DNA from 2 places in the Catenulispora yoronensis genome. Region 2 is predicted to be linked to the other one. Evidence: riboswitches for the same ligand, from Rfam matches in the RefSeq annotation. Region 2 holds a riboswitch; the other holds the start of a gene.
What was found. Region 2 has a riboswitch for cyclic di-AMP ahead of ABD481_RS11495 (C40 family peptidase). Riboswitches for the same ligand answer to the same signal wherever they lie in the genome.
Positions count from the first base shown of each region.

Region 1: linked by a shared signal. The riboswitch ahead of ABD481_RS24705 (C40 family peptidase) and the one ahead of ABD481_RS11495 (C40 family peptidase) in region 2 are both predicted to bind cyclic di-AMP.

Region 1 is NZ_BAAAQN010000032.1:18,202-25,753, forward strand. It holds gene ABD481_RS24690 (amidase) at 1-486, shown strand, start outside; gene guaA (glutamine-hydrolyzing GMP synthase) at 583-2,154, shown strand; gene ABD481_RS24700 (hypothetical protein) at 2,330-3,703, opposite strand; gene ABD481_RS24705 (C40 family peptidase) at 3,776-4,825, opposite strand; cyclic di-AMP (ydaO/yuaA leader) riboswitch at 4,840-5,021, opposite strand; gene ABD481_RS24710 (hypothetical protein) at 5,290-5,637, shown strand; gene ABD481_RS24715 (exonuclease domain-containing protein) at 5,964-6,941, opposite strand; gene ffh (signal recognition particle protein) at 7,103-7,552, shown strand, end outside.
Region 2 is NZ_BAAAQN010000010.1:125,253-132,804, reverse strand. It holds gene ABD481_RS11520 (NAD(P)(+) transhydrogenase (Re/Si-specific) subunit beta) at 1-955, opposite strand, end outside; gene ABD481_RS11515 (NAD(P) transhydrogenase subunit alpha part 2) at 952-1,377, opposite strand; gene ABD481_RS11510 (NAD(P) transhydrogenase subunit alpha) at 1,374-2,492, opposite strand; gene ABD481_RS11505 (hypothetical protein) at 2,717-2,881, shown strand; gene ABD481_RS11500 (PH domain-containing protein) at 2,903-3,694, shown strand; cyclic di-AMP (ydaO/yuaA leader) riboswitch at 3,912-4,122, shown strand; gene ABD481_RS11495 (C40 family peptidase) at 4,139-5,395, shown strand; gene ABD481_RS11490 (DLW-39 family protein) at 5,635-5,760, shown strand; tRNA gene ABD481_RS11485 (tRNA-Ala) at 5,840-5,912, shown strand; gene ABD481_RS11480 (hypothetical protein) at 6,017-6,535, opposite strand; gene ABD481_RS11475 (hypothetical protein) at 6,532-6,828, opposite strand; gene ABD481_RS11470 (hypothetical protein) at 7,164-7,337, opposite strand; gene ABD481_RS11465 (tetratricopeptide repeat protein) at 7,512-7,552, shown strand, end outside.

The DNA of each region.
Region 1 (7,552 bases), on a different contig from region 2:
CCGGGCGCGGCGTTGACCTGGCTCGCCGCGGCCGCGCAGGAGGCCGAGGCCCACGACCGCCGGGCCTTGGAGCGCCGGACGCGGTCGCTGGCCTCCGCCGGACAGGCCCTGTCCCGGGTCGGGCTGACCGGTGCCTGGGCCCGCCGGCGGTGGCGGGCCACGGGAGCCGAGCGGTTCTTCGGCACGGCGGATGTGGTGATGACCCCCACGTTGCTGCGGCCCCCGCCGGCCGCGCTGCGGTGGGGACGGCGCGGCCTGGTGCGGAACTTCGCGGCCAACACGGCGTACGCCGGGCTCTGCCCGCCGTGGAACCTGGCGGGCTGGCCGGCGATGAGCGTCCCGGCCGGGACGCACAGCTGCGGCACGCCGATCGGTGCGCAATTCGCCGCGCGGCCGGGGCGGGAGGCGTTGCTGCTGGGGCTGGCGGCGCATATCGAGGCGCTGCGGCCGTGGCCGCGGACGGCGCCCGTGCGGCGCACACCGTGACACACACGGTGACGCGCCGCGTGACGCGCCGCGTGACGCACGCGATCACGGTCGTGACCTGAGCGGTCACTGAACCCCGATAGACTTGACCGCATCATGGAGCAGCCTGCCGACACCGTTCTTGTCATCGACTTCGGGGCCCAGTACGCGCAGCTCATCGCGCGCCGGGTCCGCGAAGCCCACGTCTACAGCGAGATCGTGCCGCACACCGCGACGGTGGCCGAGATCCTCGCCAAGAAGCCCAAGGCGGTGATCCTCTCGGGCGGGCCGTCGTCGGTCTACGCCGAGGGCGCGCCGAACGTCGGCGCGGAGCTGTTCCGCGCCGGGGTGCCGACGCTCGGCATCTGTTACGGCTTCCAGGCGATGGCCCGGGCCCTGGGCGGCGTGGTCGACAAGACCGGCGGCCGGGAGTACGGACGCACCCAGCTGGAGGTGAGCGACACCGACTCCACGCTGTTCACCGGTTCCGCCGCCGAGCAGCCGGTGTGGATGTCGCACGGCGACGCGGTCGTGGCCGCGCCGGAGGGCTTCAAGGTCACCGGCACCACCGCCAAGACCCCGGTCGCGGCCTTCGAGGACGACGAGCGCCGCCTCTACGGCGTCCAGCACCACCCCGAGGTGCTGCACTCGCAGTTCGGGCAGCTGCTGCTGGAGAACTTCCTCTACAAGGGCGCCCGGATCGAGCCGAACTGGACCACCGGCAACATCGTCGAGGAGCAGGTCGAGTCGATCCGCGAGCGGGTCGGCACCAAGCGCGCGATTTGCGGGCTGTCCGGCGGCGTGGACTCGGCGGTCGCGGCCGCGATCGTGCAGAAGGCCGTCGGCTCCCAGCTCACCTGCGTGTTCGTCGACCACGGGCTGCTGCGCCAGGGCGAGGCCGAGCAGGTCGAGAAGGACTTCGTCGCCGCCACCGGCGTGCAGCTGAAGGTGGTCGACGCCGAGGAGCGCTTCCTGTCGGCGCTGGCCGGGGTCAGCGACCCGGAGGAGAAGCGCAAGATCATCGGCCGGGAGTTCATCCGGGTCTTCGAGCAGGCCGAGCGCGAGATCGTCGCCGAGTCCGCCGACGCCGGCGAGCCGGTGCGCTTCCTGGTGCAGGGCACGCTCTACCCGGACGTCGTGGAGTCCGGCGGCGGCACCGGCGCGGCCAACATCAAGAGCCACCACAACGTCGGCGGGCTGCCCGACGACCTGCAGTTCGAGCTGATCGAGCCGCTGCGCAAGCTGTTCAAGGACGAGGTCCGCCAGGTCGGCCGGGAGCTGGGGCTGCCGGAGGCGATCGTCGGCCGCCAGCCGTTCCCGGGCCCGGGCCTGGGCATCCGGATCGTCGGCGAGGTCACCAAGGAGCGCCTGGACCTGCTGCGCGAGGCCGACGCCATCGCCCGCGAGGAGCTCACCGCGGCCGGCCTGGACCAGGAGATCTGGCAGTGCCCGGTGGTGCTGCTGGCCGACGTCCGCTCGGTGGGCGTGCAGGGCGACGGCCGGACCTACGGGCACCCGATCGTGCTCCGCCCGGTCTCCAGCGAGGACGCGATGACCGCCGACTGGTCCCGCCTGCCGTACGAGGTCCTGGCCCGCATCTCCACGCGGATCACCAACGAGGTCGCCGACGTCAACCGGGTGGTGCTGGACGTGACCAGCAAGCCGCCGGGGACGATCGAGTGGGAGTAGGCGCGCCGATCGCGGTGACGCTGTGACGGCGGCCGCCTGACGACGCCGCGAGGGCCGGGTCTTCGGACCCGGCCCTTCGCTGTGCGGTGTGCGGTGTGCGGTATGCGGTGTTCGGGCTCTGCGTATTCGGCAGGCCTGGCTGCGGGGCTTGTTCGGGCTGTGCGGCCTGCTCGGCCTACTCGGCCTCGAACTCCAGCGCCTCGCGCAGCTTGCGGTTGACGTGCTTGAGGCGGTCGATGGTCCGGTGCGCCTCGCGCAGCTCGTAGCGCAGCCGGATGATCTCCTCGAACGCCGCGAAGTCGGCGACCGGCACGGTGGCCTCGATCTCCTCGGCGTACTCCGGCTCCGGCGGCGTCGGGATCGCGAGTTCGGCGGGCGGCGCGACGGCGCCCTGGGGGTCGGCGGTCCAGGAGCTCTGCGCGGCCTCGGATTCCGGGGTGCGGCGCACGAACTCGTGGATGACGGCGCCGACCGGCTCGGGCTCCGGTGCGGATTCGGGTTCTATCTCGGAGTCGAGCTCGGTGTCGGTGTCGGACTCTGTCTCGGGCTCGGTTGCGAGTGCGGCGTTCGGCTGCGCGACGGCGATCGGCTGCGCGGCGATCGGCTGTGCGGCAGCCATCGACTGTGCCGCCACCGACTGTGCAGCATTCGACTGTGCAGCATTCGACTGTGCAGCATTCGACTGTGCAGCATTCGACTGTGCGGCAGCCGCCGGCGCGGCTACCGGCACCTCAGTATTCGGCACCGCAGCATTCAGCACCTCAGCATTCGGCTCCGCGTCGGCCACTGCCTCTGCGGCCGCTGCCGTCGGATCCGCCTGCCCCTCGCCGCTCAGGACCGGCTCCTCGCCCCCCAGCAACGGCTCCTCGTCGTCGGCGACCCCCACCGCCGGCCAGGCCTCGGCCACCGCCTCGGCGGCCGGCCACTGCCGGGTCACCAGCTCGCTCGGCTGCTCGTCGGCCAGGTCCTCCTCCGACTCCCGCATCATCGCCGCGGTCCAGCCCGCGGCCTCGCACGCCGCGTCGCGGAACTCCCGCAGCTGCCGCAGCATCCCCTCGCTGGAGGGGAACAGCCGCCGGGCCTGCACGACGTTCGTCACCGCCAGCGGAGCGGCCTGCATCGTGTCGCCGAGCTCGGAGTAGGCCTGCGCCAGTTTGATCCGCGCCATCAGCACGTCCCGCGGCCCGGAGCCGATGCCCTGCTCGGCCCGCTCCAGATCGGCGATCAGGCCGCTGATCCACTGCTGCGGGTCGGCGTCGAGGTACTCCTCGACCGGCTCGCGGTCGTCGTCGTCCGGATCCGCGGTCGCGCCCAGGCCGTCGTCGGAGTCCAGCGAGTCGTCGGAGTTCTTGGCGGCGCCGTCAGCGAGCCCGGCCCCGTTCGAGGCCGCCGAGGCCGAGCTCCTCGGGGCCGCCGGCACCGCGCCGTCCCCCGCCTCGGACCGCTCGAACCACGGCTCGTCCGCGCCGGGCCGGGCCTGCGCCGTCCCGGCCCCCGTCCCGGCCGCGCCGTCCGCCCCGGTCTCCCGACTGACTCCGTACTCTGACATACATCCCCCTGACAACGTCGAAGGGCGCCGACGTGGAAGTCGGCGCCCCGCGGTTGGCTCGCGGCCCGGTCGCTATGGCCGGACGATCTTTGCGATCGGCATCGAGGTCACCGACGCGTACTGCACCACCGTGCCACTGTACGGGGCGTGGATGATGCTGCCGCCGCCCACGTATATCCCCACGTGGTGCATGCTGCCGTAGTAGATCACCAGGTCGCCCGGCTGGATGTCCTTCATGCTCACGGCCGGGAACTCGTAGGCCTGGTCGGACGACCCGTGCGACATCGACACGCCGGCCGCGGCCCAGGCCGCCATCGTCAGGCCGGAGCAGTCGAAGCTGCGCGGGCCGGCGGCGCCGTAGACGTAGGGCTTGCCGATCTGGGCCTTGGCGAAGTTGACGGCGATCTGCGCGCGGGCGTTCGGCGCCGGCGGCAGGTTCACGGCCGGCGGCTTCACCTGCTGCGTGGTCTGCTGCTTCTGCTGCGTGTCGTACTGCTGGCGCTGCGCCTTGGTCAAGGTGTTCAGCAGGTCCTGCGCCTGCTTCTCCTTGGCGTTGACGTCCGCCATGTTCTGGGCCATCAGGTCGCGGGTCTTCTGCAGCTGCGCCAGGTCGGTCGAGGCCTCGGCCTTGTCCTGGTCCAGCTGGCGTTTGATCTCCTGGGCCGACTTCATCGAGTCCGAGGACTTGTCGGTCACCTCGCTCATCGCCGTGGCCTGCTGCAGGAAGGTGTCGGGGGACACCGAGAGCATCAACTGCAGCGAGCTGTCCACGCCGCCGGCCCGGTACTGCGCGGCCGCCAGGCTCCCCAGAGCGGACTGCGCCGTGGTCAGCTGCGTCTGCTCGGCGGTGATCCGCGCCTGGATCTGGTCGACCTTGTGCTGAAGAGTGGCAAGGTCCCCGGAGGCCTTGTCGTACGCCTCGGATGCCGCCTCGGCCTGCTCGTGCAGGTCCTTGACCTTGTTCTGAACGTCGTTCAGATTCGCGGTCGGGTCGGCGTGAGCAAACCCGGGCACCAGGGCTATGGAACCGACCGTAGCGCTCGCCAGCGTCACCGCGGTACGGGTCGCGGTGATGGTTTTCTTGGACGCGCGATGGGTGGTCACGGTTTTGTGAGACGCCACGAGGGCGGCACTCCTCTTCTTCTCGCGGCCGCCTACCGGGTTAGCTGTCGGGTTCGGGCTGAGAAGCGTGCCCTACGGCGCCGCGAGGGGGGTACGCGGCGGACCGATTCACCCCTGGCCCCAATGGATGCGGGCCGGTGGGACTTGTGGGTCCCCGGCTCCGGGTCCACGGTCTCCGCCTCGGCTGCTGTGAGCCTCCAGCCGCGGACACCGCTTCGCCAGACTCGGCGGTGAACCCCCGCCACCGTCCGGGTGGGTGGTGTGTGTACGAAGGTCCGGCCGTAACCATAGCGAGATCTCGAACGACAAAACGGACCGCTCCAGCGCGCTATACCAGGATTTTACCTTCGCTCGGGTTTAGTGGTCCTGGTTGGGCAGCCGGTGTCCGGATTCGTACTGGGCCGTGTGGACGTTTTGAAGCGACAGGCTGTCGGCAAAGCGGCCCGTGATCGTAGGATGCGGGCGTGAAAGTACTGCAAGAGTGCCTGTTGGTCCTGCATTTCGTCGGCCTCGCGTCGTTGCTCGGCGGCTTCCTGACGCAGATGTCCGCGCCGGTCAAGCGGATCGTGCCGGCGATGCTGCACGGCGTGGCGACGATGCTGGTCACCGGCCTGGCTTTGTATGTGGTGGACAAGAACGGACTGCACCACGAACCGCCCTCGGCGAAGATGGCGGTCAAACTCATTGTCCTGGTGGTGATCTCGGCACTGGTGTGGACCCAGCGGGCCAAGGAGGAGATCGACAAGGGCGTCTACTTCGCCATCGGCGGTCTGACGCTGGCGAACATCGTCATCGCCGTGTTCTGGCACTGACGGCCGCACGCATACGGAGCTGCGTAGAGGCGAGAGGGCGGCGGGCAACCCCTTGACAGGGTCTGCCCACCGCCCTTTTGAGTTCCCTGCGACCGGGGCTCCGCCGGACTGCCGGCCGATGCTCCAGCGGCACGTCGAGCGGGGCTCAAGCCGGTATTTGAGGGGTGTTTGAGGGGTGTCTTGGCGACGTCTTGGCGACACCCGAAGCGGTGACCGATCTATTCGATGGCCCGACGCTGTGGCGTCAATGGCCCGACCCTGTGGCGCGACCGATCGACCCGGTCGCGCCCTGGCTCACTTGCTCACTCGCCTGCTTGCTTACTTGCTCACGCCGAGGTCGCCAGCGGCCGCGTCGGCCACTCCGGCTCCGCGTACGACTTCTCCCCGCGCCGCTCCCGGTACGCGGCCCGGTCGGCCTCCTGCTCGGCCTTCCACCGCGCCTGCGCCTCGTGCAGCCGCACCGCGTCCAGCGTCCCGACCGCGGCGTAGCTCGCCCCGATCACCTGCGCCAGGTTCAGCGCGGCCAGCGCGTCGGCGGCGGCGTCGTGCGCGTGGGTGATGGTGACCCCGTAGAACTGGCACTGCGCCTCCAGCGTGCGGGCGCCCCGCCGGAACTTGTCCATCTGCCGGTCGATGACCAGCGGGTCGATCACCGGTGCGACCGGCGCCCGGGCGGCCAGCGGCGTCAGCCCGTGCCGGGCCAGCTCGGCCTCCAGCAGCGTCAGGTCGTAGGGGGCGTTGAAGACCACCAGCGGCGTGCCGGCCCGCAGCTCGGCGGCCAGGGTGTCGGCGATCTGGTCGAGAGTCTCGCGCGGGGCGGTGCCGTGCGCGCGGGCGTACTCGGTGGTGATGCCGTGGATCGCGGTGGCCTCGGCCGGGATCTCGACGCCGGGGTCGATGAGGAAGCGCTTCTCGGTGCCGTCGGAGGCCACCAGCGCCGCCGAGACGATGCGCACGGTCCGCGGGTCCCGGCCGGTGGTCTCGGTGTCGAACCCGGCCAGCCGGCGGCGGTGCCAGCCGTCGTGCGCGCCGCGCTGCGGGGGGACCGGGGCCGGTCCGTGGCCGGCGCCGTGACCCGAGCTGTGACCCGAGCCCTGACCCGCGCCGTGCCCCGCGCCCTGGCCCGGCGCGGCTCCCGGCCCGGCCGCGCCCTCGGCCGCCGGCCGTTCCGGCTTCCACTCCGGTGCGCACTCGTGGTGATAGGTCTGCCACGCGCCGTCCACATTGGCGCGTGTCCCGGCCTCTGCCGCCACCAGCCCCTTGCACGCGGCGCACGTGCCCGCGTACTTGTTGACCAGAGTCACTGTGCTGTTCTCCCTCACCTCGTATTGACTCCATCGTGGCGCACCGTACTGACAACATTCCTCGGACTCGGGAGTCCGCCACGTCAGCGGCTACCCTGGTGGACTACGGCGGTTATCAATCCGCCCGATCTGTTGATTTCCGCGCGAAGGATGAATACGACGTGTTCGACACGCTCTCCGATCGGTTGTCCGCGACCTTCAAGAACCTGCGCGGCAAGGGTCGGCTCTCCCAGCAGGACATCGACGACACGCTGCGCGAGATCCGCCGCGCGCTGCTGGAGGCCGACGTCTCGCTCCAGGCCGTCCGCCCCTTCGTCGCCGCGGTCCGGGCACGGGCCGAGGGCGCCGAGGTCTCCAAGGCGCTGAACCCGGCGCAACAGATCGTCAAGATCGTCAACGAGGAGCTCGTCGGGATCCTCGGCGGCGAGACCCGGCGGCTGCGCTTCGCCAAGAACCCGCCGACCGTGATCATGCTGGCCGGTCTGCAGGGTGCCGGTAAGACCACGCTGGCCGGCAAGCTGGCGCGCTGGCTCAAGACCGAGGGCCACACCCCGATCCTGGTGGCCGCCGACCTGCAGCGCCCGAACGCCGTGACCCAGCTCCAGGTGGTC
Region 2 (7,552 bases):
CCTGCGCCACGGCCAGCCCGTATCCGGGCACGATCACGACCTTGCGCGCGTAGCCCAGCAGGATCGCGACGTCCTCCGGCGACGACGTCCGCACCGGCTTCGCCGCCCCGTCGCCGCCGCCGACCGCCGCGCTCGCGGTGGCCGTGAAGGCGCCGAACAGCGTCCCGGTCAGCGGCCGTCCCATCGCCGCCGCCATCATCCGGGTCAGCAGCGTCCCGGAGGCGCCGACCAGCGTGCCGGCGATCACCAGCAGCGTGTTGCCCAGCACGTAGCCGCTGGCCGCGACGGTCAGGCCGGTGAAGGCGTTCAGCAGCGAGATCACGATCGGCACGTCCGCGCCGCCGACCGGCAGCACGAACAGCACGCCGAACACCAGCGACACCAGGGCCAGCAGCGTCATCAGCGCGGTGCTCGGCCACGGCACCAGGAACACCGCGGACAGCACCCCGGCCGCCGCGAAGCCGATCGTGATCCAGCGCCCGGCGGGCAGGACCACCGGCCGTGTGGTCATCAGTTCTTGGAGCTTGGCGAAGGTGATCAGCGATCCGGAGAAGGACACGCCGCCGACCAGGATCGTGAAGCCGATCGCGGCCAGGTCGGCGGTCGCCGCGTCGGAGATCGCGTTGCCCGGCCGCAGGAACTCCACCGACGCCACCAGCGCCGCCGCGCCGCCGCCGACGCCGTTGAACAGCGCCACCAGCTGCGGCATCGCGGTCATCCGCACCTGGCGCGCGGTCGGCAGCCCGATGGCCGTGCCGACCACGATCGCGCCGATGATCAGGCCCAGGTGCTTCAGGTGCGGCGTGGTCAGCGCGACGATCACCGCCAGGGCCGCGCCGCAGGCTCCGATCAGCGTGCCCAGCCGGGCCGTGCGCGGTGCCGACAGGCCCTTCAGCGCCAGGATGAAGCAGACTCCTGCGATCAAGTAGGCGGTGTCGGCCCAAGCGCCGGTCACTTGCCGCCCTCCCGGGTTGAGGTACGGCTTGAGGTTCCAGCGCTTCCCGAGGCGCCGGCGGAGCCGCCCGCCGGGCCGCCCGCTCCGGGGCCCGTGCCCGCCGCGGACGCCGAAGCCGCCGCGGGCCCGTCGCCGCCGCGCGGCTGCCGCGGTTTGGCGAACATCCCGAGCATCCGGTCGGTCACGGCGAAGCCGCCGACCATGTTGACGGTCGCCATCACGATCGCCAGCAGCCCGATCGTCAGCTGCACGTTGTCATCGGTCGAACCGGTGGCGATGATCGCGCCGACCAGAATGACGCCGTGGATGGCGTTCGCGCCGGACATCAAAGGCGTGTGCAGGATCGAGGAAACCTTCGAGATGACTTCGAAGCCTAAGAAGACGGCCAGCACGAACACGGTCAGCCAGGCGGTGGAACTCATCTGAACTCCCCCTTCAGCAGCACACAGCACGCGGCGGCGATCTCGTCGGCGGCGATCTCCTCAGGAGTTGATAAAAGCACTCCGTCCCGGCACATGGCCAGGATGAAGGCCGACATGTTCGCGCCGTAGAGGCGGGAGGCGTGTCCGGCCAGCTCGCTGGGGACGTTACGGCCGCCGTGGATCAGCACCCCGCCGTGCCGCACGTCCTCACCGGGCCGTGACAGCTCGCAGTTTCCGCCGTTGGGGTTGTCGGCGGCCAGGTCCACGAGCACCGAACCGGGCCGCATCTTCTCGACCATCTCGGCCGTCACCAGCAAGGGCGCCGGGCGCCCCGGTACCGCGGCGGTGGTGATCACCGCGTCCGCCGCTGCTACATAGGGTGTCAAAGCTTTGCGTTGTCTGGCCTGGGCGTCCGCCGCCTGTTCGCGGGCGTAGCCCCCAGTTGTAGAGGTCTGACTCTCGATGTCCAACGAAACGAATTTGGCGCCCAGGGAACGGATCTCCTCGGCCGCGGCGGCCCGCACGTCGTACGCCTCCACCACCGCGCCGAGGCGCTTGGCGGTCGCGATCGCCTGCAGTCCGGCGACCCCGGCGCCCAGCACCAGGACCTTCGCCGGCGGCACGGTCCCGGCCGCCGTCATCAGCAGCGGGAAGAAGCGCGGCAGCCGCTCGGCGGCGACCAGGCCGGCCCGGTAGCCGGCCACCATCGCCTGCGAGGACAGGGCGTCCATGGACTGCGCGCGCGTGATGCGGGGCAGCAGCTCCAGCGCGAAGAAGGTCGCGTGCCGGTCCACCAGCACGCCGGCCGGGCCGCGTCCGTCCTTCGGCGAGGCCAGCCCGACCACCGCCGTGCCCGGTGACAGTCTGGACGCGGTCTGCTGGTCCAGCTGTCCGACGGCGGTCAGCAGATCGACGATTCCTAAGATCTCGTCAGGGGTTTTCCCGATCATGGCGCCGGCGGCGCGGTAAGCGTCATCGTCCTCGTCAGCGGCCAGGCCGGCCCCGGATTGGACATGGACGCTGTGACCGGCGGCGATGAGCCGGCCCGCGGATTCGGGCGTCAGCGCGACGCGGCGTTCGTACGGAGCTTGCTCGGTCAAGACACCGATCTGCATGCGATCAACCTAGTCTGGGAATGCTCGGTATGTGTGCCCCCTGAGACAGATGTCCACTGAGTCGTTATGTCCGCCCTCCGGCTCGGAGCCGCCAAATCACCTTGCCCCGGCTAGGCTTTGACGGTGTTGGGGATGCTGTTCTCTAGTAGTGAACCGGGAGCGCTGCACATGATGCTGGGACCGGGCGGGCGGCACCACGACCGTCACGATGAAGGGGATCTGACGTGAAACTCAAGCCGGCCGTGCAGTGGGGCATCGTGCTCTTCCTGGTCTACTTCGTGGTCCAGAACCCGTCCGGGGCAGGCAACCTGGTTCAGGGTGCCCTGAACTGGGTGGCCAGCGTCGGAAAGACTCTGGGCGACACCTTCCACAATCTCGTCTCCAGCTGAACACCGGGGCGGTGACCTGACGTGTCCGACTCCTCACCGCCGCTCTATGGCCGCATGCTGCTGCGGCCCGAACTCGAGGAACGCGCGAAACGGTTCCTGGTGCCGGGCGAGCGGCTGGTCATAGTCGTGCGGCACCACCTCGCCGCGATCATCATCCCGGTGCTGATCGCGGTGGCGGCGGTGCTCGCGGCCATGGGCATCGACATCTTCTCCACTCCGGACGCCGACAAACTGCGGCTGGGGGCATGGGTGGTGGCCGGCGTGGCGTTCCTCTACATGGCGTGGCATCTCGCCGTGTGGAACGGCGACCTGCTGATCGTCACCAACAAACGCATCCTGCACACCCACGGGGTGATCACCCGAGCCTACGACGCCCTGCCGCTGGGCAAGGTGAACGACATGCGGGTGGAGCGCGACCTGCTGGGCCGGATGCTCGGCTACGGCCGGTTCAACGCCAAGGCGGTCGGCGACGCCCCGCTGGGCCGGCGCGGGCTGGACTACATCTCGCACGTGGAGGAGACCTGGCTGGAGATCAGCAACCTGCTGTACGGGCCCGGCGCCAAGAGCGGGCCGAAGGAACCGCAGGAGGTGCGCCTGGTCGGCGCGGTGCTGCCGGACATGAACGGCGAGCCGGTGGAGGTCGTCATGCCGCCGGTCTCCGTGAAGAGTCCGGCGGACGACGACAAGGCACACCCTGTGAACGCGGCCATGCTCCCCGTGCGGGTGTACCGCGGGGACAAGGGCGAGCAGGCTTTTGAGACCGACGTCACAACGTCGGGCAACAAACGTCGCAGGGTTCGTTTTCTGCGCTAATCGGACATCGGCCGCCCCGGCCCAGGTCGCGCCCTTCACCGGCGGGCCCGGGCCGGGGCGGCTCCTCACTGCGGGTCCCGGATCACTCCCGAAGGGTGGCCGGTTCCTGAGCGTTCGCTGAACGAAAAGTGGACGGGTTGCTTGTCCGGTGCGCCGGAAATGGCTAGCGTCCAGAACCGCTTCGCCGCTTCCCACGGGCCAGTAGAGGTTCCGGGGCGTCGAGGCACCGCCGAGTCCGCACACCACGCGGAGCCGGGGAACCAGGTTCGTCGGCGCGGCCGGGTCGCAAGCAGACCCCGGCGGCGCCAGGGGTGAATCGGTCGGCGTCGGCGCGTCCCCGTTCCGGGTGCGCGCGAGGCGCGGACCGTAGGGCTACTTCTTCGGCCCGAATCCGTCAGCTAACCCGGTAGGCGGGCGAGAAGGAGTTGGAGCCTTGAAGCTCGCATGACAGTGACAGCCCGACATCGTCGTCCGCGCGCCACCCGGTATTCGAAGCTCGCGGTCGGCGCCGCCGCGGCCGGGACCATGGTCCTGGTGCCCAGCGTCGCGAAGGCCGACCCGCAGCCCACCGTCGATCAGGTGAAGACCCAGCTGGACAAGCTGTACCAGCAGGCCGCCGACGCCAACGAGGCGTACAACGGCGCCAAGGATGCCCAGGACAAGCTCCAGCAGCAGGTCGACGGCATCAACAAGGAGATGACCGCCGAGCAGGCCGCGATGGCCGAGAACCAGACCCGCCTCGGCGGCCTGGCGGCGGCGCAGTACCGCAGCGAGAACGTCGACCCGACACTCGCCCTGATGATGCAGGCCGACCCCAGCACCATGCTGAGCATGTCGGCGACCGTCGGCCGGGTGACCGCGAACAGCTCCGACACGCTGAGACTGCTGGCGCAGCAGAAGGCGGACCTGGCGGTGAAGGCCAAGGAAGCGGCGGACAAGATGTCGCTGCTGAACGAGAACACCAAGGAAGCCGAGGCCAAGAAGAAGCAGTTCGACGGCGACGTGGCCAAGGCCCAGGCGCTGCTGAACTCGCTCCAGGCCGAGCAGCGGGCCGCGCTGGAGGCGCAGCGGGCCCGGGAGCAGGCGGCGGCGGTGGAGGCCGCGAAGGCGGCCGCGGCGAAGGCTGCGGCGGATGAGGCGGCGGCGAGGGCCAAGAGCTCGGAGGGGTCTTCGTCTTCGTCGTCTTCGTCGTCCTCGGCCTCGGGTTCCTCGGGCTCGGGCTCGTCGAAGTCCTCGTCCGGCTCCAGCGGGTCGTCGAAGTCCTCCTCCGGCAGCTCGGGCAGCACCAGCGGCTCCAGCGGCTCCAGCGGCTCGGGGTCGACGACGAGCGCCCCGGCTGTGTCCGGCCGCGCGGGAGCCGCGGTGGCGTTCGCCAAGTCGCAGCTCGGCAAGCCGTACATATTCGGCGCGACCGGCCCCGGCGGCTACGACTGCTCGGGCCTGACGCAGGCGGCCTGGAAGGCGGCCGGCGTGAGCATCCCGCGCACCGCCACCGCACAAATGCAGGGGCTGCACGCCGTGTCGGCGTCCGCGGCCCAGCCCGGCGACCTGGTGTTCTTCTACGGGAGCTCGAGCTACGTGAACCACGTGGGGCTGTACATCGGCGGCGGCCTGGTGATCCACGCCCCGCAGCCGGGAAGCACCGTGTCGGTGGCGGCGGTGAGCACGATGCCGGTGGTGTCGTACGCCCGGCCGGCGTGACCCGATCACCCGTCCCTATTAGTACGCTTTTGCGGCCATCCGCTCATCCCACCAGGTCCCGGCCACCACGAAGGCCGGGACCCGGACCCACCAGGCATCTAGACACCCGACGTAGCACTCCGTACCCGGGACGAGTGGAACAGCTCCGCATTTTTGCGTAGTGATGCTCACAGCTCCGATTCGGCCCCGCGACTGTTAAGCTCGGGGGCACAGACGTCTACCAGAAGGGAGGTGGCCACGTGAAGAAGCTGCTTCTGCTCGCAGTGGCTGCCATCGGCGGTCTGCTGGTCTACCGGCAGGTCCAGTCCGACAAGTCGGAGCAGGACCTCTGGACCGAGGCGACCGACCCGGTACCTTCGGCCTGAGAACCACTCATCCGGCTTCCCCGGCAGCCAGAGCCGGGGCACGGTCCGCCTACCCCTCGCGGGAGGCGGACCGCTCTACGGGGCCATGGCGCAATTGGTAGCGCACCTGCTTTGCAAGCAGGGGGTTAGGGGTTCGAGTCCCCTTGGCTCCACAAAGTAGAACAAATGAGGGTGCTCCGAATTATTCGGAACACCCTCAGTGTTTGGTCGATGTACTGGTACGAGCCAGTGGCTTCGATGACGGTGTGCCGTTTCTTTACTTCACGGCGTGGGGCTTGCGTTCGGGAATGCTGATGCCGAGGTCTGCAAGGGCCTTTCCGATCGCTTCGCGCTCAACTTCGCGGCCCAGCTGCAACCACATGATCGCTTCGCGGTGGGATCGCGAGCGGTCCGCGCGTTCGCCGCTGCGCTTGCCGGCGAAATGGGTGCTGTCGAATGCGGACTGAGAAAGCTCTCGGGCACGCTCGCTCTCGCCTCGAGCAGTTGCGACCTGCGAGAGCAGCGCATATGCGAGTGCCTCGGCTTGGTCGAAGTCGAGAGCATGACCGTCCCGGTGATTGATTATGAGCCCGACGGACACTGTGCCCTCCGACGAGGACAGGTCTGTACGGACATCGTTAACGGCTTCGCAGGACGGTCCGCGGTCGCCGAAGTCGAGATAGATGTCCTCGCTGAGGCACAACTCAAGGTCCGCAGCGTGTTCGGTACACCATGGAGGGCATTCGACAACCGCCAGTCGCGGCACTGGTGCCGCACTCGATTCTCCAACGATCACTTTTGCGCCTCCTTGCTGAACCCACGGGCGAGTTCAGTCAGGCATGCTTCTCGTAGCTCGACCGAGATCACGCTCGACATGACGGCGACCCTGGATCCATCGGCTGTGTTCCACGCGACACCTCGTGCCCCCTCCGGGAGGTCATTCGCCACGATGACCGTCATTTGGCGGCGGTCATCCCAGTACATGTCAACGGCAGCAGGGAGGTCGTTGAGCTGGCTGACTTCTTCGTCTGTGCGCTCATGATGTTCAGCGTTCGGGATGGACGACGTCGGAGCTGCTGCTGCGGTCAAGTCTCGTTCCTCCTGGTATCGCAGGCCTCTGGGTCGGAATTGACGATGTGGGTCGTACCCTTACCGGCGCTGAACACCAGATCCGCGATGAAGTCGGCTGGCGCGCTCACTATCTGAGCAGGTCACCGGTGTTCACGTACCGCAACCTCAGCTCCACTTTGTTGTATTTTATTCCGATAGGGCGGCATCATCATCGCGATCATGCCGCCGCTGTCGTTCCCGGACACTGGGGACAGGCGCCAGGTGGTTCCGGCAGTGGGGATGGTGACGGTTGGCTCGATGGGCTCGGTAAGCATGTCGCAAGGGCGGGCGCCGGCAACCGTAGGCGTGGTAGCTCAGTCGCGGCCCCCGCGCCGCTGCAAAGCACTGAGAAGCGTCTCGAGTGCCTGTTGGGCGGCCCTGCGTCGCTCGGGATCGCGCGACCAGACTGCAGGAAGCGCGAGGCCCAGGTAGGCGAGGGTGATAGTCAGGTATGGCCAAGGTTGTGACGCGAACTCGGCGATGTTCATGGACGGCTCCTTCTCGGCAAGGCGACGGCAGTGGATTGTGCGGATGGGGCCACGGTCACCGTCCATCGGGGTGTCCAACAACCGATCGCCGGATTCTTGGACGTCTGAACGTGAACACGTCGAAGTCTGCATAGACTCCCAACCAGGTCAGGCTTAGCCTTGGGGAGCAGGCGCGTGTCTTCGCAAAGTGTTGATGCCGAGCAAGCGTTTTTCGA